2 linked regions of the Caldimonas brevitalea genome follow. The protein of the gene in region 1 binds, or shares a complex with, the protein of each later gene. Links are inferred from orthologs where the notes say so. Each region holds a gene or a part of one and is shown in the gene's direction. Other genes may lie near its edges.

Region 1 (11,014 bases):
TGCACTTTCCACTGCAGCAGAACCTGCACCGCGACGGCATCCTCGCCGTCACGACGGTGCCGGCCCCCGATCTGACCGCCGAACTGCAGGCACGCGCGATCGGCGCCGCCGAGACGATCGCCGCCACCCTCGGCTATGTCGGCGTGCTGTGCGTCGAGTTTTTCGTGCTCCGCGACGGCTCGCTGGTCGCCAACGAAATGGCGCCGCGTCCGCACAACTCGGGCCATTACACGCTCGACGCCTGCGACGTCTCGCAGTTCGAGCTGCAGGTGCGCGCGATGGCGGGCCTGCCCCTGGTGGCGCCCCGCTTGCATTCGCCGGCGATCATGCTGAACCTGCTGGGCGACTTGTGGTTCCGCGACGGCCAGGCCGAGACCGAGCCGCCGTGGGAGGCCGTCCTCGCGCTGCCGGGCACACATTTGCACCTCTACGGCAAGCGCTCGGCACGTCCGGGCCGCAAGATGGGCCACCTCAACATCACTGGCGCCTCGGCCTCGCAAGTGCGCGAAGTCGCACAACGCTGCGCCGAGCTGCTCGGCCTGCCCGGCCTCTGACCCTTCCCACCCTCAAGCGGACTCACGTGGCACGCATCCTCGACGGTCAAGACCCCAAACAACTCCAGGAGGCGGTGCAGGCGCTGTGCGCCGGCCGGCTGGTCGCCTTCCCCACCGAAACCGTCTACGGCCTCGGTGCCAATGCCGGCGACGACGCGGCCGTGCGGCGTATCTTCGAGGCCAAAGGGCGGCCGGCGAACCATCCCTTGATCGTGCACGTGCCCAACGCCGAGGCCTGTCTGACGCTCGCGAGCGCCGTGCCGCCGGCGGCCCAGAAGCTGATGCAATCGTTCTGGCCGGGGCCGCTCACCGTCATCGTGCCGCGGCGCGGCGAGGCGGCTGCTGCGGCGGCGGGCGGCCAGGACACCATCGGGCTGCGCTGCCCGGCCCATCCGGTCGCCCGGGCCCTGCTCGAAGCCTGCGCCCAGCAAGGTGTGCTGGGCCTCGCGGGGCCGAGCGCCAACGTCTTCGGCCGGGTCAGTCCGACCACCGCCCAGCACGTCGCCGAAGAGTTCGGCGACGACGTGCTGGTGCTCGACGGCGGCCCGTGCGAGGTGGGCATCGAATCGACCATCGTCGACTGTTCGCGCGGACACGCGGTGCTGTTGCGGCCCGGCATGATCACCCGCGCCGAGATTGAGGCGGCCCTCGGCGAGCCCCTGCTCGACCGCGACGACGCCGCGCCGCGCGCCTCGGGTACGCTCGAGGCCCACTACGCGCCGCGGGCCAAGGTGCGGTTGATGAGCGCTGACATCCTGCAGACCGCGCTCCAGGTGCTGGGCGAGAGCCCACCGCGGCTGGCGCTATATTCCCGAACCGTGCGCGCACCGCGAGGCATGCTGCATCGACGTATGCCCGACGACGCGGCCCAGGCGGCGCAGCAGCTGTTTGCCGCGCTGCGCGAGTTCGACGCCGAAGGCGCGGAACTGGTGTGGGTCGAGAGTCCGCCGCCGGCCCCCGAATGGGACGGCGTGCGCGACCGCCTGGTGCGCGCGGCAGCGTCCTGAGCGCGGGCCCGGTCCGTACCGCACCGCGCCGCGCCGCTCTCATTTCTTCAACGGAGTCTTCATGTCCCTGCGCTCTTCCAGCTGGCCGTCCCGTCTCAAGCTCGCCGCGATCACCTGTGTCGCGGCCGTCCTGACCGCCTGCGGCGGCGACGTCTACCAACCCTTCGAGCCGCAGCGCATTCTCTCGATCGGGGACGAATACAGCTACATCGACGCGACCACCGGCGCCAAGTACACGATCAACGCGCTCAGGACCGACGCCGCCGGCGCCTCGGTGCCGAACTGCGACGGCTACTGGCTGTGGACGCAGTACGTCGCTTTCGAATACGGCTTCCGCTTCGCAGAATGCCCGGAGGCCGGAGCAGCCCCCGACACGCGCGCCCGCGCGCTGGCCAAAGAGGGCAGCAAGGTGGCCGACGTGGCGACCCAGCTCGACGCCGCCGGCGGGGTGCAGGCCAACGACATGATCCTGGTGCAGGTGGGCGCCAACGACGTCTGGGAGCTGTACAACCAGTACGGCACCACCGCCGCGACGCTCGATGCTGTGAAGGCCCAGGCCAACAGCCGCGGCAAGGCGCTGGCCGCCCAGCTGCTCGCCTGGACCGAGAAGGGTGCGCGCATCATCGTGATGGACGTGACCGACCAGAGCGACACGCCCGAGGCGCGCAGCGCGACGGGCGCCGACGTCTTCAATGGGCTGGAGCAGCTGAGCACGGCCTTCAACGAAGGTCTGCGCGCCGGCCTGAGCGGCGACCAGCGCAAGATCGCCTTGATCCTGGCCAACAACCGGGTCAAGGAGGCGGTGGACGACGAGCGCTACAACTTCGACAACCGCACCGACGCCGCCTGCGTCGACGGACTGGCGAGCCCCAAGCTCTGCAACACCGGGACGCTCAAGCCCGACGTCGACCCCAATGTCGACAACGCCAACTACATCTTCTCGTCGGGCCGTTACCTGACGCCCGTGATGCACCGTTTGCTCGGCGACCTCGCCCGCAGTCAGGCCGACCGCCAGCCCTTCTGACGCCGAGTCCCGGCGGCGCCACGGCTCAACGTGCCGTGGGCCTGCCCGGCCCCAGGGGCGACGCGCGGTAGCGGATCTTCATCACGAGGATGGCGCCCGCCAGCGAAAGTGTGATCACGTTGGCGATGATGAGCGGCCAGGCGCCCAGCAGCAGGCCGTAGGCCAGCCACAAGGCGATGCCGAGCGTGAAGGCGCTGTACATGCTCAGCGAAATGCCGCTGACGTCACGGGTGCGGAAGGTCAGCAGGGCCTGGGGCACGAACGAAGCCGTCGTGAGGACGGCGGCGGCATAGCCCAGGCCGTCGGCCAATGCGAGGTTCATGGAAGGTCCTTGGCGGTCCAGTCGATCAAGGCGTCGAGCGCGGGGCGCGCCGCCGTTGCATTCGGGTGGTTGATCAGCGCCACCAGCACATAACGTTGGCCGCTGTCGGCCAACACATAGCCGGCCAGACTGGCCACATCGCGCAGGGTGCCCGTCTTCAGATGGGCCCGGCCCACTGCCTGGGCGCCGGAGCGGCGCAAGGTGCCGTCCACGCCGGTGATGGGCAGCGAGCCGAGCAGTTCCGGCATCACCGGCGCGGCCCAGGCCGACTGCAGCAAACGCGCGAGAAACGCGGCGCTCAGGCGCTCGTCGCGCGACAGACCGGCACCGTTGTCCAGCACCAGCTCCGGCACGGCACCCCATTTGGCCTGCACCCACTGCGCCACCACCGCCCGCGCGTCGGCGTCGGTCCCCAGGCCGCGTCGCTCGAGCGCCAAGGTCAGGAACAGCTGCCGCGCCATGGTGTTGTGGCTGAACTTGTTGACGTCGCGGACCACCTCGGCCAATGGCGGCGACTCGCTCTCGAACAGCGGCGCCGTGTCACGCGGCGCCACGCCGTCGCGCACCAGCCCGCGCAAGCCGCCCCCGAGCCCACGCCACAAGGCTTCGACGGCACGCGCGTTGAAACTTTTCGGGTCGGCATAGGCGATCGACCAGCGTCGCTCGCCACAGGCCAAGGCGTAGGCGCCGCGAAACGTCAGGCGCTGCAAGCCACCCAGGTCGGCGCGCAGCGCAGGCTGCCAGTCGGCGCAGGGCGCGGTGTGGTCGAGCGGCACGCGCCGGTCGACCTCGACGCCGGCCAGCGGCGGGTCGGCCGAAATGCGGGCGATGCCACGTGCCGGCTCGGGCGTGAAGGTCAGCGTGAGCGCCTTGTAGTTGACCAGCAGCGCGTCCGGCAGCACGTTGTAGGGGCGCAGCGGCTCGCCGTCGAAACGGCCGGGGTCGCGCTCGGCCACATCGAAGGCGACACGGTCGAGCACGATGTCGCCGGCGATCTCGGTGATGCCCAGCTGCTGCACCCGCCGCAGCAGCAGCCACAGGCGTTCCATCACCAGCTGGGGATCGCCCTGCCCCTTCAGGTAGAGGTTGCCGTGCAGCACGCCGTCTCGCACGTCGCCTTCGACGTAGACCGGCGTGCGCCACGTGTAGGCAGGGCCGAGCAGGTCGAGCGCGGCATAGGTGGTGACGAGCTTCATCACCGAGGCCGGGCTCATCGTGGCGGCGGCACGGTGAGACAAGCGCGGCTGCGTCGCACCGACCTCGATCACCTGCACCGCCACCGCGTCGGCCGGCACCCCGGCCCGCTGCAGTGCGGCGGCGACCTCGGCCGGCAACGGGGCGGCAGGGGGCATCACATCGGCCCGTGCCGGCAGACACATCCACAAGGCGACGGCCAGCCAGCCGCCGCCCTTGAACCAAGAGCAAGACAAACGCATGCCGGCATTATCGAGTGGCCCTCTGCGGGGCCCGGGTCGGCACCCCCGCTAAACTGCCGGGGTGTATCCCTGACCCCGTTTGGCCTGCCTCCCGTGTCGTCCCCCGCCCCTGTCCTGCTCGCGCTCGAAACCGCCACCGAAACCATGTATCTCGGCGTCGCGGTCGGCACGCGGGTGCTGAGCCGCGTCGACCACGGCGGCGCGCAGGCGTCGGCCCGGCTGCTGCCCGCGCTGCTGGCGCTGCTTGAGGAAGCGGGCGTCGGCCTGCAACAGGTCGATGCGATCGCCTTCGGGCGCGGCCCGGGCGCCTTCACCGGGCTGCGCACGGCCTGCTCGGTCACGCAGGGCCTGGCCTTCGGCGCCGGCAAGCCGGTGCTGCCGATCGACACGCTGCTGGTGGTCGCCGAGGCCGCGCGGCAACACCACGGTTGCACCGACGTGTGGGCGACGCTCGACGCCCGCATGAATGAAATCTACGCGGCGCACTACCGCCACGACGGCAGCCGCTGGCACACGCAACGCCCGCCGGCCTTGTACAGCGCGCCGGCGCTGGCAGAACAGCTCGCCCGAGAGGGCACGCCCGCCGTGGCCGGCAATGCCGCCGAGGTGCACCGGGCCAGCCTCGCGACCGGGCCGTGGCAATTGCTGCCCGACGCCGTGCCCGACGCCGGCGCGCTGCTGGCACTGGCGCAGGCGGCATGGGCACGGGGCGAAGCGGTCGACGCCGCCGAGGCCCTGCCGCTGTACATCCGCGACAAGGTCGCGCAAACCACCGCAGAGCGTGAGGCGCAGAAATCGGCGCAGGGGGAGGTGGCTCAGTGAGCGTGTTGCCTGTCCCAGCGCCTTCGCCGCAATTCGTGCCGATGACCGTGGCCTCGTTGCGCGAGGTCCTGCCGGTCGAACAGGCCGCCTACGAGTTCCCCTGGACGCGCGGCAACTTCATCGACTCGCTGCATGCCGGCTACGACGCGCAGTTGCTGATGCGCGACGACGGGACCCTGATCGGCTACTTCGTCGCCATGGCGGGGGTCGATGAAATGCATCTGCTGAACCTGACCGTGACACCCTCTTTCCAGCGGCAAGGGCATGCGCTGCGCCTGCTCGACGCGCTGTGCGACCTGGCTCGCAGCGAACGCGGCGCGCACCAGCTGTGGCTGGAGGTGCGCGTGAGCAACCTGCGCGCAAGGGCGGTCTATGACCGTTACGGCTTTCGCAGCGTGGGCCTGCGCCGCGGCTACTACCCCGCCGCCGCCGGGCGCCGCGAAGACGCCATCGTGATGAGCTTGGGCCTATGAGTTGGGACGACCGCCAGCGAGCGATGCTCAAGGAGATGGGGATCGTGCCGTGGGAACCCCGGCGCGACGACGTTGCGCCGGAGGCAGCCGAGGCCGCAAGCTTTGCGTCCGAGGTGAGGCTCCACAAGGCGGCACCGCCGCCCGCCTCGCCACATGCCGAAGAAGACGTGGCAGCCGCGCCGCCCATGCCCGATCCGCAGCCGATCGACGTGCTGGCCGCACTCGAACCCCAACTCGACGCGCTCGCCGAACGGCAGGACCGGGGTTTGGGCGGGGGCGGGCCGAGGCGGCCAGGCCCCACCGCACCGCTCGTGCCGACGGCGCGCCGCCCGAGCGGTGTGGAGCAAATGGACTGGACCGCGCTGCGCGACGCCGTCGCAGGCTGCACGGCGTGCAAGCTGTGCAGCAGCCGGCGCAACACGGTGTTCGGCGTCGGCCACCCGCAGGCCGACTGGATGGTCGTCGGCGAAGCGCCGGGGGAGCAGGAAGACCTCAAGGGCGAGCCCTTCGTCGGCCAGGCCGGCAAGCTGCTCGACAACATGCTGCGGGCCGTGGGCCTGACGCGCCAGGAGGCCGGGCCCCAGCAGCAGGTGTTCATCGCCAACGTGCTGAAGTGCCGGCCGCCGCACAACCGCAACCCCGAGCCCGAAGAAGTGGCCCAGTGCGAGCCCTATCTGCAACGGCAGGTGGAACTGGTGCAGCCCAAGATCATCCTCGCGATGGGCCGTTTTGCGGTGCAGTCACTGCTGCAGACGAGCGAGCCGATCGGCAGGCTGCGGGGCCGCGTGCACCGTTATCACGGCGTGCCGGTCATCGTCACCTACCACCCGGCCTATCTGCTGCGCAACCTGCCCGACAAGGCCAAGGCATGGGAAGACCTGTGCCTGGCCAAGGACACTGCGACGGCTTCGACAGGCTGACAGCACCGCCTGCCCATGCCCGTCGTGACGCTGCCCGACATGGTGTGCCGTGAGGGCGACGCCGTGCTGGACGACTTGCGCTGGCTGCTGCTGTCGCCCCCGTTGCTGGCCGAAGGTCGCATCGATGCCCCGGTGCAGCGCTTCGAGCCGCACCAGCGGGCTGCCATCGAGGCCTGGCTGGCAGGCCTGCGCGCTCGCGAGGGCGGGCCGCGAGACGCGTTCGAGCTGCAGGCCGGGGCAACGCGCCAACCGCTCGGCCGCCATGCCGAACGGCTGCTCGAGTTCTATTTGCGGCATGGACCGGTCCATCGTCTGGTGGCCGCCAACCTGCCCTTGCGCCGCCCCGCTGGGGAACGATGCGGGCTGGACGACACCACCATCGGCGAGATCGACTTTCTGCTCGAGGACGACACCGGGCAAGCCTGGCACTGGGAGTTGGCGGTCAAGTTCTTCCTCTGCACCGCGACCGGCCCAACCGCAATGGCCGCCGATTTTGTCGGCCCCGACCGCGCCGAAACCCTGCCCGGCAAGCTGGCCAAGCTGTTCGAACGCCAGCTGAGACACACGCCGCCCCCGCCCTGGGACGACCGCGCCTGGCGGCCGCAGGCCTACACCCGCGGCTGGATGTTCTACCGCCACGACCGCCCGGTGCCGCTCTGTGACCTGCTCGCGCCCGACCACTTGCAGGGGCGCTGGATCGAATGGAGGCGATTGAACGACCTGCCCGACGGCCACTACCTGCCTTTGCCCCGGGCGCGCTGGATGGTGCCGGCGCGCGTGCCGGGCACGTCCACCCCGATCCGTCGTGAAGCACTGGCCGCAGAAGTGGCGCGTCGGTGGGCCGAGGCGCCACCTCGCGGCGCCCGCCGCTGGCCGAGTGCACAGCTGTACGCCCGGGTGGCGCGGCGCGAGCAGGCGTGGCAAGAGTGCGAGCGCTGGTTCGTGGTGCCCGACGGCTGGGACCGGCCCGAGGTTTGAGGCGCAGGCGGGGACGGGTCGCAGCCGCTTGCGGGTCCGACACGCACGCACGGCAGCGGCAAGTGCGTCCGCCCGAGGGGACCGCGGATCAGTGCGTCGAGCCCAGGTAGCGCTTGCGCCAGAAGAACGCGCCCAGTCCGAGGCCCACCGCCAGCATGATGCCGAAGGCGACCCACACGCCGGTGGTCGAGTGGATCAAGGGCAGCGCGTCGAAGTTCATGCCGAAGATGCCGGTGATCAGGTTGAGCGGCAGGAACACGGCGGTCAACACGGTCAAGGTGCGCATGATGGCGTTGGTGCGGTGGCTCTGCGCCGAAAAATGCATCTGCACCGCCGTTTCGGCCGACGACTCGAGCCGCCGCACGTGCTGCAACACCCGCTCGATGTGCTCGAGCACGTCGCGCGACCGCACCCGCAGCAACTCGCGCTCGCGTACGACCCGCTTGTCGGTCGTGGCCGGCCACTCTTCGAAGGTGTCGATCCACTCCTGCACCGCACTGCGCTGGTCTTCGCAGATGTCTTCCAGCGCGTGCAGCGTGTTGCGAGAGTCCAGCAGCACCTGCCAGCTGCGGAAGGTGCCGCGCGGGCTCAGCAGTTCATGTTGCAGGTAGCCGAGCTGCCGGGTCAGCAAGCGGCGCAGTTCGAGATAACCGTCGACGATGTGGTTGACCATGCGCAGCATCTGGTCGTCGGGCGACGTGGGCAGGCGCGAGGAGGCCCCGCGGCCCTCGCTGCGCGCCTCGGCGCGTCCTTCGCCGCTGCTCTGGCTCATCTGGGTCAAGCGGCCGATGAAAAACTCATGCACCTGGCAGTCCACCGGGTGCACCGAAATCAGCACGCGGTCGAAGATGGCGAAGCCGACCGGGCTGGTGTCGATCGACTGCAAGGCCTGCTGGGCCGAGCTGAGCGAGCCCTGCTGCTCGTCGAGGAACAGCGCGCTCGTGCCCGCCCCCGCGGCGAGGCGCCGAAACACCAGCAGGTCGTACCACGAGGTGTAGTCGAAGTGCGAAGGCAGCTGGTTGTTGAGCAGGTCGGAAATGTGCAGGTCGACCAGCGGCCCGCCAGTCCAGGCGATCAGCAGCGGCTGCAGCAGCGCGAGGTTGACTTCGAACTGTCGACGCGAGATGGCAATCCAGAGATAACCCTGCGCGGGCAGCGACTCGGGGAGCGCTTCGAGTTCGGTGAACTTCGAGTTGACATGGAAGACACGCATCGCGACTCAGGAACGCAGCGCCCGGGCGGCCTCGATCGCGAAATAGGTCAGCACGCCATCGGCGCCGGCGCGCTTGAAGGCGAGCAAAGACTCCATCATCACCGCGTCGTGGTCGAGCCAGCCGTTGGCCGCCGCCGCCTTCAACATCGCGTATTCGCCGCTCACCTGATAAGCAAAAGTGGGGACCCGGAACTCGTCTTTCACGCGCCGCACGATGTCCAGGTAGGGCATGCCGGGCTTGACCATGACCATGTCGGCCCCCTCGGCAATGTCCATCGCGACCTCGCGCAAGGCCTCGTCCGAGTTGCCCGGGTCCATCTGGTAGACCTTTTTGTTGCTCTTGCCGAGTTGGGCCTTGGAGCCCACCGCGTCGCGGAAAGGCCCATAGAAGGCGCTGGCGTACTTGGCGCTATAGGCCATGATGCGTGTGTGGATCGAGCCGCTCGCCTCCAGCGCTCCGCGAATGGCGCCGATACGGCCGTCCATCATGTCGCTCGGCGCCACGATGTCGACGCCCGCCGCGGCCTGGGTCAAGGCCTGACGCTTCAGCACCTCGACCGTCTCGTCGTTCAGGATGTAGCCGGTGTCGTCGATCAGCCCGTCCTGCCCGTGAGTGGTGTAGGGGTCCAGCGCCACGTCGGTCAACAGGCCCAGTTCAGGAAAGCGCTGCTTGAGGCCCTGCACCACACGCGGCACCAGGCCCTCGGGGTTACAGGCTTCGCGGCCGTCTTCGGTCTTCAGCGCGGGGTCAATCACCGGGAACAGCGCCAACACCGGGATGCCGAGGGTCAGGCATTCTTCGGCGACCGGGTAGAGACGGTCGAGGCTCAGGCGTTGCACGCCCGGCATCGAGGCCACGTCTTGCACCTGGCCCTGGCCGTCGAGGACGAACACCGGGTAGATCAGGTCGTCGGCGCTCAGCCGGCTCTCGCGCACCAGGCGGCGTGTGTGGTCGTCGCGGCGCAGACGGCGCGGCCGCGACGAAGGGAAGGCGGCAGGAAAACTCAAGGGAAAAAGTCCTGTAACAAGCGCTGGAAACACCAAATACTAGCGAAATACTAGCGTTTTCCATGCCTCACGCGGGGGTACGTGTCAGTGAAATGACAGCTGTGTTCTGGTAAAGTTACATGTGAATGATACGTCGCAAGGCGTTCATTCCCTGCTTTTCCTCCCTGAGCAGGTGCCTTACCGTGATGACAGCGTTAAGGCTTTGCGGCCCCAGTCCCTCGGACTGGGGCTCTTTCTTTTGGGCGGCCCGATGGCGGTTGGCATCCGGTTGCGTCGCTTAACGTATCAGACGTTTGCTTGCACCGCGGGCACGTACCCTGCACCGCGCGACGCCCGCCCGGGGGGTTGCTGCCAACCGCTGCCAACCCGCTGGCTATCATCGCGCGATGCTCTGGATCAAAGCCCTCCACATCGTCTTCGTCACCAGCTGGTTCGCCGGCCTGTTCTACCTGCCGCGCATCTTTGTCAACCTGGCCATGGTGCCGCAGGACAGCCACGCGGAACGCGAGCGGTTGCTGCTGATGGCCCACAAGCTCTACCGCTTCATGACCCTGCTGATGGTACCCGCGCTCGGCTTCGGGCTGTGGCTGTGGCTGTACTACGGCATCGGCCGGGGCAGCGGCAACGGCTGGCTGCACGCGAAACTGGCGCTGGTGATCGGGCTGGTCGGCTACCACCACGTCTGCCGGCGGTTGCTGCGCGAATTCGAGCAGTTGAACAACCGCCGCAGCCACACCTGGTACCGCTGGTTCAACGAGGCCCCGGTGGTGGCCTTGCTGCTGGTGGTGCTGCTGGTGGTCGTCAAACCCTTCTGATCGCCCCCATGAGCCGCCATCGCAGCTCGCTGGTGCCACTGGCGTTGGCCTACGCCGCGCTGGTCGTCTACGCCAGCCTCTACCCGTTTTCCGAGTGGCAGGCGCCCGGCGTGAGCCCGTGGGCGTTCTGGACGCTACCGTGGCCGCGCTGGTGGACCGGCTTCGACCTGGTGTCCAACCTGCTCGGCTACATGCCGCTCGGCGGGCTGTGGTGCGGCGCCTTGATGCGCACCGGGTGGCACCGCATCCTTGCGCTGCTGGTCGCCGTGCTGCTGGGTGCCGGGCTGTCGGCCGGGCTCGAGATGCTGCAGAACTTCCTGCCGTCGCGGGTGCCGTCCAACGTCGACTTCGCGCTCAACACGCTCGGCACCCTGGCGGGCGCCCTGCTCGCGGTGCTGGTCGCCGCCCTCGGCTGGCTCGGACGCTGGCAGACCTTGCGCGA
Region 2 (10,989 bases), 920 kb from region 1 along the record:
AGGGCAGCACGGCCGGCAGCAGGATGCGGGTGGCGACCTTCCATTCGCTCAGGCTCAGCACCTTCGCGACGTTCAGGTAGTCCTGCGGCACCCGTTGCACGCCGACCGCGGTGTTGACCACCATCGGCCAGATCGAACAGATGAAGATGGTCCAGATGGCGGCCGGGTTGGCCGACTTGAACACCAGCAGGCCGATGGGCAGCCACGCGAGGGGCGACACCGGCCGCAGCAGGCTGACCAGCGGCGACACCATGCGGTTGAGCACGGTGAAGCGGCCGATCAGAAAGCCGAGCGGGATGCCGACCAGGGCCGCGAGGCCGAAGCCCAGGCCGACGCGCTGCAGCGAGTACAGGATGTTCCAGCCGATACCCTGATCGTTCGGCCCGTTGCGGTAGAACGGGTCACCGAACACCTTCACGGCTTCGGCGAAGGTGGCGGCGGGCGTCGGGAAGGCGCCTTGGCCATTGGTGGCGAGCGCCCAGATGCCGACCAGCAAGGCCAGGCCGGCCAGCGGCGGTAGCACCCGCCACCACAGGGCCGCCCACTCCACGCTGCGGTGTCGAGACGGTGGGATCGGTACGGGGGTGGCGGGGGCGGTGACGACGGGCGCCGCCACCGGGCCTGCCGGCGCCCGGGCCGCGGGCGTTTCGTCTGCCCGCGTCGCCACGGAAGGATGGAAGACTGCACTGACCATGATGGTGTTCTCCTGTGCGTGGCCGGACTCAGGCCTTGACCTTGAAGCCGTCGGCATACTTGGCCGGGTCCTTGCCGTCCCAGACCGTGCCGTCGATCATCTTGACGCTGCGCATGGCGTCTTTCGGCACCGAGACCTTGGCGAGCGTCGCGGCCTGTCGGTACAGCTCGATCTGGTTGACCTGCCGGGCCACGCCAAGGTAGTCGGGGTGGCTTTTGATCAGTCCCCAGCGCTTGTGTTGCGTCAGGAACCACATGCCGTCGCTGAGGTAGGGGAAGTTGACCGAGCCGTCGTTGAAGAACTTCATGTGGTTGGGGTCGTCCCAGGTCTTGCCCAGGCCGTTCTGGTAGCGGCCCAGGATGCGCTGGTTGATCGCGTCGACGCTGGTGTTGACGTAAGCCTTGTCGGCCACCGTCTCGGCCATCTTCAACTTGTTCTGCAGGCCGGCGTCGATCCATTTGCCGGCCTCGAGGATGGCGGCGATCACGGCGCGGCAGGTGTTGGGGTACTTCTTGGCGAACTCGGCCGTCGTGCCCAGCGTCTTCTCCGGATGGTCTTTCCAGATGTCCTGCGTCGTGACCGCGGTGATGCCGATGCCGTCCATGATGGCCCGGTGGCCCCACGGCTCACCGACGCAGAAGCCGTCCATGTTGCCGACCCGCATGTTGGCCACCATTTGGGGGGGCGGCACGGTGATCACCTTGGCCTGCTGGAACGGGTTGACACCGTAGGTCGCCAACCAGTAGTACAGCCACATCGCGTGCGTGCCGGTCGGGAAGGTCTGCGCGAAGGTGTATTCGCGCTTGTCGGTGTTCATCAGCTTGGCGAGCGAGCCGCCGTCGACGGCGCCCTTGTCCGACAGCTTCTTCGACAAGGTGATGGCCTGGCCGTTGTGATTCAGATTCATCAGCACGGCCATGTCCTTCTTGGGGCCGCTGACGCCCAGGTGCACGCCGTACACCAAGCCGTACAGCACATGGGCCATGTCCAGTTCACCGTTGACCAGCTTGTCGCGCACGCCGGCCCACGAGGCTTCCTTGGTGGGGACGATCTTGATGCCGTACTTCTTGTCGAAGCCGAGCACGGACGCCATCACCACCGAGGCGCAATCGGTCAACGGAATGAAGCCGATGCGCACTTCTTCCTTCTCGGGCTTGTCGGACCCCTGTGCCCAGACTGCGCTTTGCAGCCCCGGCACCATCCCGGTGGCGGCCACGGCCGCGCCGGCTTTCAGCACCGTGCGCCGACCCAGGCGCCGCTGTTGCGACTCATTCATCTTCATGCGTCTCGACCTCATGTTCATCTCGGGCACCAAACAAAAAAAGGCGTCCTCACACGTCCGTCGATGACGGAACGGTGGGGACGCCTTCGTCCTGATGCGGAAGACTCGACCTTGAGGCCCCGCATCGTCTGGAGATCGCCGTTGATCTCCGGACCCTCTCAATGCAAGGGGTATGCCAGGTGTTGAGAACGGCCTGCACAGTCGCGGCGGGCTGCAGAAGCCCCGGGTCGGTGCGCCGGGCACCTGGTCCGCACAAAGCCCGTGCGCCGGGTGCGGTGTGCGTGCACCGCGGTGTGACGGTCTTCAGCCGAGGATGTCGGCGACGTCGAGCAGGCGTTGCGCCACCTCGGCCAGCCGCAACCCTTTGTCCATCGCCGTCTTGCGCAGACGCTCGTAGGCCTCGCGCTCGTCGCAGCCCTGGCGGCGCATCAAGATGCCCTTGGCGCGTTCGATGGTCTTGCGCTCGTGCAACTGCGTCTTGGCATCGGCCAACTCGCGTCGCAAGGCTTCTTCGTGCTGGAAGCGCGCCATCGCGACGTCGAGCACGGGTTTGATGCGTTCGGGCGCCAGCCCGGCGACGACGTAGGCAGTCACACCGGCGGCAATCGCATCCTTCACATGGGAAGTGTTGGTGTCATCGGTGAACAAGACGATGGGCCGACGCGCATCGCGGCTCGCGAACACCACATGCTCCAGGGTGTCGCGAGCCTCGCTTTCGGTGTCGATGATCACCATGTCGGGCTGGATCTGTGCCAGCCGCTCGGGGAGATAAAGGTCGGGCGGCAGCACCGCGACGATGTTGTAGCCGTTCTCCAGCAGTCCGATGCGCAGGCTGCGCGAGCGCTCCGCCTGCCACCAGGCCAGCGCGTCCGACGGATCGGGCGCCAGCGTTTCCGGGGCGACGATCACGATGCGCAGGGTGGGGGAGGGGGCCATGCCGGCCGGGTGAGCAACATCCACGCCAAGTGTGCGTTGCGCCGGGCGGGGGGGCGCGGTTTGCGTGGGCGGGAGGGGGTGGCCACCCTGGGGTGGCCGTGTGGCAAGGCCCTCAGGTGCGCGGCGTTCGAGTCCCGGTCACCGTGCGGCGCAGCCAGGCGAACGGGCGGGCGGCCATCTGCAGCGCAAGCGGTGTGCCGGCGCGCTCGCGCTCCATCAGCACCCCGCGCTGACCCAGTTGGGCGAGAAACACGCGGACGACGTCGCGGCTCAGGCCGCTGGCACGCACGAGCTGCGCGAGCGGCACGAAGCCTTGCGACATCTGGTGCAACATGCGTTGGTAGGCTGTGCGCTGGTACGCGACCGGCAACTCGGGCCAGCCGGACAGTTTGTATTCCTTCATGGGCCAAGCACTTTCGGAGTGGAGCACCGTGAAGCGATGCCGGGGGCGAGCCTAACCGCACGACGATCGGCGGCCTATGACATTCGTCACAGGTTGTGCGCCCCAGGGGTGACGAAGTGTGTCGTGTTCCACACTCCGCCGGCGTCGGCCGCGGGGTCCGGGGACGGCCCTGGACGCCGGCCCGGCTACACTTTGTCCCATGTTGGTCCTCGGTATCGAATCGTCCTGCGACGAAACCGGCGTCGCCCTGGTCGACGCCGACGGGCCCGGCGTGCCGCGCCTGCTGGCCCACGCGCTCCACAGCCAGATCGAGATGCACCAGGCTTACGGCGGTGTCGTGCCCGAACTCGCGTCACGCGATCACATCCGCCGGGTGCTGCCGCTCGCGCGCCAAGTGCTCGCCGACAGCGGCCGGGCGCTGGCGCAGGTCGATGTGGTGGCCTATACCCGCGGGCCGGGTCTTGCGGGGGCGCTGCTGGTCGGCGCCGGGGCGGCCTGCGCGCTGGCCGCCGCACTCGGCCGGCCGGTGTTGGGGGTGCACCACCTGGAAGGCCATCTGCTGTCGCCCTTCCTGTCGGCCGATCCACCCGAGTTTCCTTTCGTGGCGCTGCTGGTGTCCGGCGGGCACACGCAGTTGATGCGGGTGGACGGGGTGGGGCGCTACGAACTGCTGGGGGAAACCATCGACGACGCGGCCGGTGAGGCGTTCGACAAATCGGCCAAGTTGCTGGGCCTCGGCTACCCGGGAGGGCCGCAACTGGCGCGCATGGCCGAGTTCGGCGATGCAACCGCCTTCGACCTGCCCAGGCCGCTGCTGCACAGCGGCACGCTCGACTTCTCGTTTGCCGGCTTGAAAACGGCGGTGTGGACGCAGGCGCGCAAGCTGGGCACCGAGGTGTGCGAGCAAGACCGTGCCAATCTCGCCGCCGCGACGCAGGCCGCGATCGTCGAGGTGTTGTTGAAGAAGTCGCTCAAGGCGCTCCAGTCGACCGGTCTCAAGCGTCTGGTGGTGGCCGGCGGCGTGGGAGCCAACCGCGCTCTGCGCGAGCAATTGAACACCGCGTGCGCACGGCGTGGCGTGCGCGTGCACTACCCGGAACTGTCTCTGTGCACTGACAACGGCGCGATGATTGCGCTGGCCGCCGCCATGCGGCTGCAAGCGGGTCGTGCCGAGGCTCGGCGCGACTATGCGTTCGACGTCAAGCCGCGTTGGGATCTGGCGGCGGTTTGAGGCCGCCGCCGCGGCACGACCCCCTGCGAGCCACTGCGAGAGACGGCCACGAAAAAGGGCGCCCGCACGGGGCGCCCCTTCAGCAGGCCGTGACGCAGCGCCACGCACAAGGCGCGTCGCGACGTGACGGGCTCTGCTTCAGTTCACCGCGATTTGCACCGGTTGATGTGCGGCGACCTTGGGCAGCGTGAGGGTCAGCACCCCCTTGTCGAGCGACGCGCGAGCGGCCGACTGCTCCACCGCCACCGCCACCGGCAGCGTGAAGCTGCGCGCGTATTTGCGCGGGGCGCGCTCACGGTAGACGAGCCGCTGGGCCTCACCCTGCTGGCCTTCGACCTTTTCCTCGGCCTCGAGCTGCACGCGCTTGCCTTCCACGGTGAGCTTGACGTTTTCCTTTGCCACACCGGGCAGATCGACCGTGACCAGATAGGCGGCATCGGTCTCGACGACGTCGAGCGCCGGCACCTGGGCAGCAGACGACGTGGCAGTGACCGCAGCGCGGGTGTCAGCCATGAAACGGTCGAACGCACGGGCGAGTTCGGGACGCAGCACGGCGGAACGGGAGACGGGCATCACAAACATAAGCACCTCATAAAATCATCTGGCTGAACGCGCGTGTCGCCCGTTTCAGCGCTGGTGGTTTCGCTGCGACCATCGCAGCTCCATGTCGCTCGAGTTGGGAGCGGCATTTTCATTTTTCAAGATGCGCCCTCAACGTTCGCCGCTGCTCTTCCGTCTCGCTTCCGTGCTGCTCGGCCTTGCGGCCTCGGGCGCCCATGCCGCACCCGAGCCCATCAAGCTGGCCCTGATCGAGGGCCTGTCGGGCAGCTTTGGCAATGCCGGTGAGGCGGTCCACCGCAACCTGGTGTGGGCGGTGGAGCGGGTCAATGCGCGTGGGGGCGTGAAGTTGCCCGGTGGCGCCCGGCCGCTGCAACTGCTGCGCTTCGACAGCAAGGGCACCACCGAAGAGGCCTTGTCGATGTTCCGCGCCGCGGTGGATCAAGGTGTGGGCTTCGTGCTGCAGGGCAACAGCTCAGCCACCGCAGCGGCGCTGATCGACGGGCTCAACAAGCACAACCAACGTGAACCGCAGCGCCGCGCCTTGTTTCTCAACTATTCGGCCGTCGACCCGGTGCTCACCAACGAGAAGTGCAGTTTTTGGCATTTCCGCTTCGACGCACACGCCGACATGCGTTTGGCGGCGTTGATGGATGTGCTGGCGGCCGACAACTCGGTGAAGAAGGTCTACCTGATCGGCCAGGACTACAGCTTCGGCCAGCACGTGGTACGCAAGAGCCGCGAGCTGCTGGCACAGCGCCGGCCCGACATCGAGGTGGTCGGCGAAGAATTGCACGCGATGGGGCGCGTCAAGGATTTCCTGCCTTACGCCGCCAAGATGAAAGCGGCAGGCACGCAGGCGGTGATCACCGGCAACTGGGGCAACGACCTCACCTTGTTGATCCGCGCCGCTCGCGAAGCCGGGCTGGAAGCCAAGTTCTACACCTTCTACGGTAATGCGCTCGGGGCGCCGGCGGCCATTGGCGAAGCCGGCGTCGGCAAGGTGCTGGCGGTGGCCGAGTGGCACCCCAATGTCGGCACCGCCGCGTCCGACGCCTTCTACGCCGCCTTCCGCCAGCGCTTTCCACAGCCTGCCGACGACTATCTGCACGCCCGCATGCAGGCACTGGTCGAAGTGCTCGCGCAGTCGATCGAGAAGGCCGGCAGCACCGAAGCCACGCAGGTGGCGCGGGCGATGGAAGGGCTGCGCTACGACGGTCGGCACCTGGGGGGCTTTCATGGCGGTCAGGTGCGCGCCGAAGACCATCAGTTCATCCAGCCGCTCTACGTGAGCCAGATGCAGCGCGCCGGCGGTGGGGGTGTGCGCTTCGACAATGAAGGTTCGGGCTACGGTTTCAAGACGGTCCGCTATCTGCCGGCCGAAGCGACTGCGCTGCCGTCGAGCTGCAAAATGGCGCGGCCCTGAGAGCGCCCGACGGGCCGGCGGCCGCGCTTTTTGCACTTGCCGTATAATTCTCGGCTTCGCAGCGGCGGGCCCGTCTTTGGGGCCGCAAGTCGCCCCGGATTCGGGGTGGCTGGCTGTGAAAAAGCACGGCGTGGGTTGGTTTCACCCGCGACCGCAAGTGGAAAACGAAACCGTGGGCTCCAAGTATCGAGGCGGGCTGCGGTTTCCATTCAAGGAATCTGAAATGTCCGTTGCAGATATGAGCAAGGCCGACATCATCAAGGCCAACGCACGCGGCGCCGCCGACACCGGCTCACCCGAAGTGCAGGTGGCCCTGCTGACCGCCCGCATCAACGAACTCACCCCCCACTTCAAGCAGCATGCCAAGGACCACCACGGCCGCCGTGGTCTGCTGAAGATGGTGAACCGCCGCAAGCGCCTGTTGGCCTATCTGAAGGACCGGGACGCCGATCGCTACACCGCGCTGATCCAGAAGCTGGGCCTGCGCAAGTAAGCGTCGAAACGTGAAAGAGAGCCTGTCTGGGATCGCCAGGACAGGCTCTTTGTTTTTGGAGTCGAGCCTAGGAGAAGCGTTGCTGTGTCATTCCAAGGGGGTTGCAGAGTCAGCCCCGCTGGAATGGCATCGCGCTTCGCGGTCTCGCTCCGGGCCAAGCACGCAGCCACAATGCGTGTGCATCACTGGAGACAGCCATGAGCATGTTCAATAAAGTCACCAAGACCTTCCAATGGGGCGGCCGCACAGTCCGCCTGGAAACCGGCGAAATCGCCCGTCAAGCCACCGGCGCCGTGCTGGTCGACATCGAGGACACCGTGGTTCTGGCGACCGTGGTGGCGGCCAAGACCGCCAAGCCCGGCCAGGACTTCTTCCCGCTGACGGTCGACTACATCGAGAAGACCTATGCCGCCGGCAAGATCCCGGGCAGCTTCTTCAAGCGTGAAGGCCGCCCGAGCGAACTCGAAACCCTGACCTCGCGCCTGATCGACCGCCCGATTCGCCCGCTGTTCCCCGAGGGTTTCTTCAATGAAGTTCAGGTGGTCATCCACGTGATGTCGCTGAACCCCGAGGTGGACGCCGACATCGCCGCGATGATCGCGACCAGTGCCGCGCTGTCGATCTCCGGCATCCCGTTCAACGGTCCGATCAGCGCTGCGCGTGTGGGCTACATCAACGGCGAATACGTGCTGAACCCGGGCAAGACCCAGCAGACCCAATCGCGCCTCGACCTGGTGGTGGCTGGCACCGAAGCGGCCGTGCTGATGGTGGAGTCGGAAGCCGACCAGCTGTCTGAAGACGTGATGCTGGGCGCCGTGGTGTTCGGCCACGAGCAGGGCAAGATCGCGATCAATGCGATCCACGAACTGGTGCGCGAAGCCGGCAAGCCCGAATGGGACTGGCAGCCGCCCGCCAAGGACGAGTCCTTCATCGCCAAGGTGACGCAGCTGGCCGAAGAGAAGCTGCGCGCCGCCTACCAGATCCGCTCCAAGCAAGCCCGCACGCAAGCCACCCGCGAAGCTTATGCCGCGGTCAAACAGGCGCTGACGCAAGACGGCGGCGAGTTCGACGAAACCAAGCTCGACGGCCTGCTGTTCGACATCGAAGCGCGCATCGTGCGCAGCCAGATCCTGGCCGGCGAGCCCCGCATCGACGGCCGTGACACCCGCACCGTGCGCCCGATCGAGATCCGCACCGGTGTGCTGCCGCGCACCCACGGCTCAGCGCTGTTCACCCGGGGTGAAACCCAGGCCGTGGTGGTCGCGACCCTCGGCACCGAGCGCGACGCCCAGATCATCGATGCGCTGAGCGGCGAGTACTCCGACCGCTTCATGATGCACTACAACATGCCCCCGTTCGCGACCGGCGAGACCGGCCGCGTGGGCAGCCCCAAGCGGCGCGAGATCGGCCACGGCCGCCTGGCCAAGCGGGCCCTGATCCCGGTGCTGCCGGCCAAGGACGAGTTCGCCTATGCGATCCGCGTCGTGTCCGAGATCACCGAGTCGAACGGTTCGTCGTCGATGGCCTCCGTGTGCGGCGGCTGTCTGGCGCTGATGGACGCCGGCGTGCCGTTGAAGGCGCACGTGGCCGGTGTCGCGATGGGCCTGATCAAGGAAGGCAACCGCTTCGCGGTGCTGACCGACATCCTCGGCGATGAGGATCACCTGGGCGACATGGACTTCAAGGTGGCCGGCACGTCGAGTGGCATCACTGCGCTGCAGATGGACATCAAGATCCAGGGCATCACCAAGGAAATCATGCAGGTCGCGCTGGCGCAGGCCAAGGAAGGCCGCCTGCACATCCTCGGCAAGATGGTCGACGCCGTCGGCGGCGCCAAGACCGAGGTGTCGCAGTTCGCGCCCCGCCTGTACACGATGAAGATCAACCCGGAGAAGATCCGCGACGTGATCGGCAAGGGCGGCGCCACCATTCGCGCGCTGACCGAAGAGACCGGCACGCAGATCGACATCGCCGAAGACGGCACCATCACCATCGCATCGACCGACACCGCGATGGCCGACCTGGCGAAGAAGAAGATCGAAGAGATCACCGCCGAAGTCGAGGTGGGCAAGATCTACGAAGGCCCGGTCACCAAGATCCTCGAGGGCATCGGCGCGCTGGTCAACCTGCTGCCCGGCAAGGACGGCCTGGTGCACATCAGCCAGATCGCCAACGAGCGCGTCAACAAGGTCACCGACTACCTCGAAGTCGGCCAGACCGTGCGCGTGAAGGTGCTCGAGACCGACGAGAAGGGCCGTGTGAAGCTGTCGATCAAGGCGCTGCTGGACCGCGGCTACGCGCCCGACCAACAGCAGCAACAGCAGCAGCAGTAACGCTGTTCCCGCCCGGCACGCTGCGCTCGCGGTGTGCCGGGTTCGTCCATTCCGCTACTGCGTACGCTCTCCCATGCAAGCCATCGAGATCACCAGCTACGGCGCGCCGGACGTGTTGCGCCCCTGTCAGAGGCCCGATCCTGTCGCCGGCTCCGGCGAGGTGTTGATCCGGGTGCGGGCGGCCGGTGTCAACCGGCCCGACGTGCTGCAACGCAAGGGTCACTATCCGGTGCCCGCCGGCGCCTCCGACCTGCCCGGCCTGGAAGTGGCCGGTGAGATCGTCGCTGGCGACGCAGCTGCGATGGCTAAAGCGGGCCTGAAGCTCGGCGACCGGGTTTGTGCGTTGGTGCAGGGCGGCGGGTATGCCGAGCTGTGCGTCGCCGCGGCGGCCTTGTGCCTGCCGGTGCCCGACGGCTGGAGCGACGTCGAGGCCGCCGGGTTGCCCGAGACCTTCTTCACCGTCTGGTCCAATGTGTTCCAACGGGCGCGCCTCGCGGCTGGCGAGACGCTGCTGGTGCAGGGCGGCACGAGCGGCATCGGCGTCACGGCGATCCAGCTGGGCAAGGCCATGGGGGCGACGGTGTATGCGACGGCGGGCAGCGACGACAAGTGCGCCGCCTGCGTGAAGCTGGGCGCCGACCACGCGATCAACTACCGCACCCACGACTTCGCCGCCGAGGTCAAGCGATTGAGTGGCGGCCGTGGGGCGGACGTGATCCTCGACATGGTCGCCGGCGACTACCTGCCGCGCGAGATCGACTGCCTGGCCGACGACGGTCGGCTGGTCATCATCGCGGTGCAAGGCGGCACCAAGGCTGAACTCGACATCGTCACGCTGATGCGCCGGCGCCTGACCGTGACCGGCTCGACACTGCGGCCGCGGCCGGTGTCGTTCAAGGCGGCGGTGGCGCGCGAGTTGCGCGAGCGGGTGTGGCCGTTGTTGGCGCAACGCAGGATCACGCCAGTGGTGTTCAAGACCTTCGCCGCGGCCGATGCGGCGCAGGCCCATGCACTGATGGAATCGAACCAGCACATCGGAAAGATCGTGCTGACCTGGTGAGCGCCGCAAGGCGACTACGTAGAATATTGGGCTTTTTGAGCGGGAAGGGAGCGAATCGATGCGCCGCAAACTGGTCGTAGGCAACTGGAAGATGCACGGCACGCTGGCCAGCAATGCTGAACTGCTGGGGGGCGTGCGCGCTGCCGAGCCTTTCGTCTGCGAGGCGGCGGTGTGCGTGCCGTTTCCTTATCTGGCCTCTTGCGTGCTCGCACTGCAAGGCAGCCATATCGGGCTGGGCGCGCAGGACTGTTCGGCGCACGAGCAGGGCGCCTACACCGGCGAGGTGTCGGCCACGATGCTGCACGACGTCGGCTGCCGCTACGTGATCGTGGGCCACTCCGAGCGCCGCGCCTACCACGGTGAGAGCGACCAGCTGGTGGCCGACAAGGCCAAGATCGTCGTCAACAAGGGCATGATCCCCATCGTGTGCGTTGGCGAAACCTTGGCCGAACGCGAAGCCGGGCAGACCGACGCGGTGGTCAAGCGCCAGTTGTCGGCCGTGATCCACACGCTGGGTCATTGCGTGCCGCAGATCGTGGTGGCTTACGAGCCGGTCTGGGCCATCGGCACCGG

The links.
Region 2: the proteins of tsaB (region 1) and tsaD are in contact, whole or in part, in a solved structure (PDB 4WQ4), measured with the Escherichia coli proteins. The link is inferred for Caldimonas brevitalea from one-to-one orthologs.

The regions. Positions count from the first base shown.
Region 1 is NZ_CP011371.1:1,034,079-1,045,092, reverse strand. Bases 3,444-6,300 are described here. They hold tsaB (tRNA (adenosine(37)-N6)-threonylcarbamoyltransferase complex dimerization subunit type 1 TsaB), read left to right. Parts: upstream 3,444-4,436; coding sequence 4,437-5,165; downstream 5,166-6,300. Other genes in these bases: AAW51_RS04590 (uracil-DNA glycosylase), read left to right, coding at 5,635-6,300; rimI (ribosomal protein S18-alanine N-acetyltransferase), read left to right, coding at 5,207-5,638; dacB (D-alanyl-D-alanine carboxypeptidase/D-alanyl-D-alanine endopeptidase), read right to left, coding at 3,444-4,343. In the rest of the region: AAW51_RS04625 (5-(carboxyamino)imidazole ribonucleotide synthase), read left to right, coding at 1-554; AAW51_RS04620 (L-threonylcarbamoyladenylate synthase), read left to right, coding at 581-1,561; AAW51_RS04615 (SGNH/GDSL hydrolase family protein), read left to right, coding at 1,623-2,585; AAW51_RS04610 (SemiSWEET transporter), read right to left, coding at 2,611-2,907; more of dacB, read right to left, coding at 2,904-3,443; more of AAW51_RS04590, read left to right, coding at 6,301-6,558; AAW51_RS04585 (DUF1853 family protein), read left to right, coding at 6,574-7,536; AAW51_RS04580 (magnesium transporter CorA family protein), read right to left, coding at 7,625-8,749; hemB (porphobilinogen synthase), read right to left, coding at 8,756-9,757; AAW51_RS04570 (CopD family protein), read left to right, coding at 10,144-10,572; AAW51_RS04565 (VanZ family protein), read left to right, coding at 10,581-11,014. UniProt on the Escherichia coli protein: Required for the formation of a threonylcarbamoyl group on adenosine at position 37 (t(6)A37) in tRNAs that read codons beginning with adenine.
Region 2 is NZ_CP011371.1:1,959,435-1,970,423, forward strand. What follows is about bases 2,699-5,530. They hold tsaD (tRNA (adenosine(37)-N6)-threonylcarbamoyltransferase complex transferase subunit TsaD), read left to right. Parts: upstream 2,699-3,514; coding sequence 3,515-4,546; downstream 4,547-5,530. Other genes in these bases: AAW51_RS08630 (ANTAR domain-containing response regulator), read right to left, coding at 2,699-2,912; AAW51_RS08635 (hypothetical protein), read right to left, coding at 3,025-3,315; AAW51_RS08645 (Hsp20/alpha crystallin family protein), read right to left, coding at 4,685-5,128; AAW51_RS08650 (branched-chain amino acid ABC transporter substrate-binding protein), read left to right, coding at 5,250-5,530. Outside these bases: ntrB (nitrate ABC transporter permease), read right to left, coding at 1-694; AAW51_RS08625 (CmpA/NrtA family ABC transporter substrate-binding protein), read right to left, coding at 723-1,970; more of AAW51_RS08630, read right to left, coding at 2,280-2,698; more of AAW51_RS08650, read left to right, coding at 5,531-6,530; rpsO (30S ribosomal protein S15), read left to right, coding at 6,754-7,023; pnp (polyribonucleotide nucleotidyltransferase), read left to right, coding at 7,221-9,356; AAW51_RS08665 (NAD(P)H-quinone oxidoreductase), read left to right, coding at 9,430-10,416; tpiA (triose-phosphate isomerase), read left to right, coding at 10,475-10,989.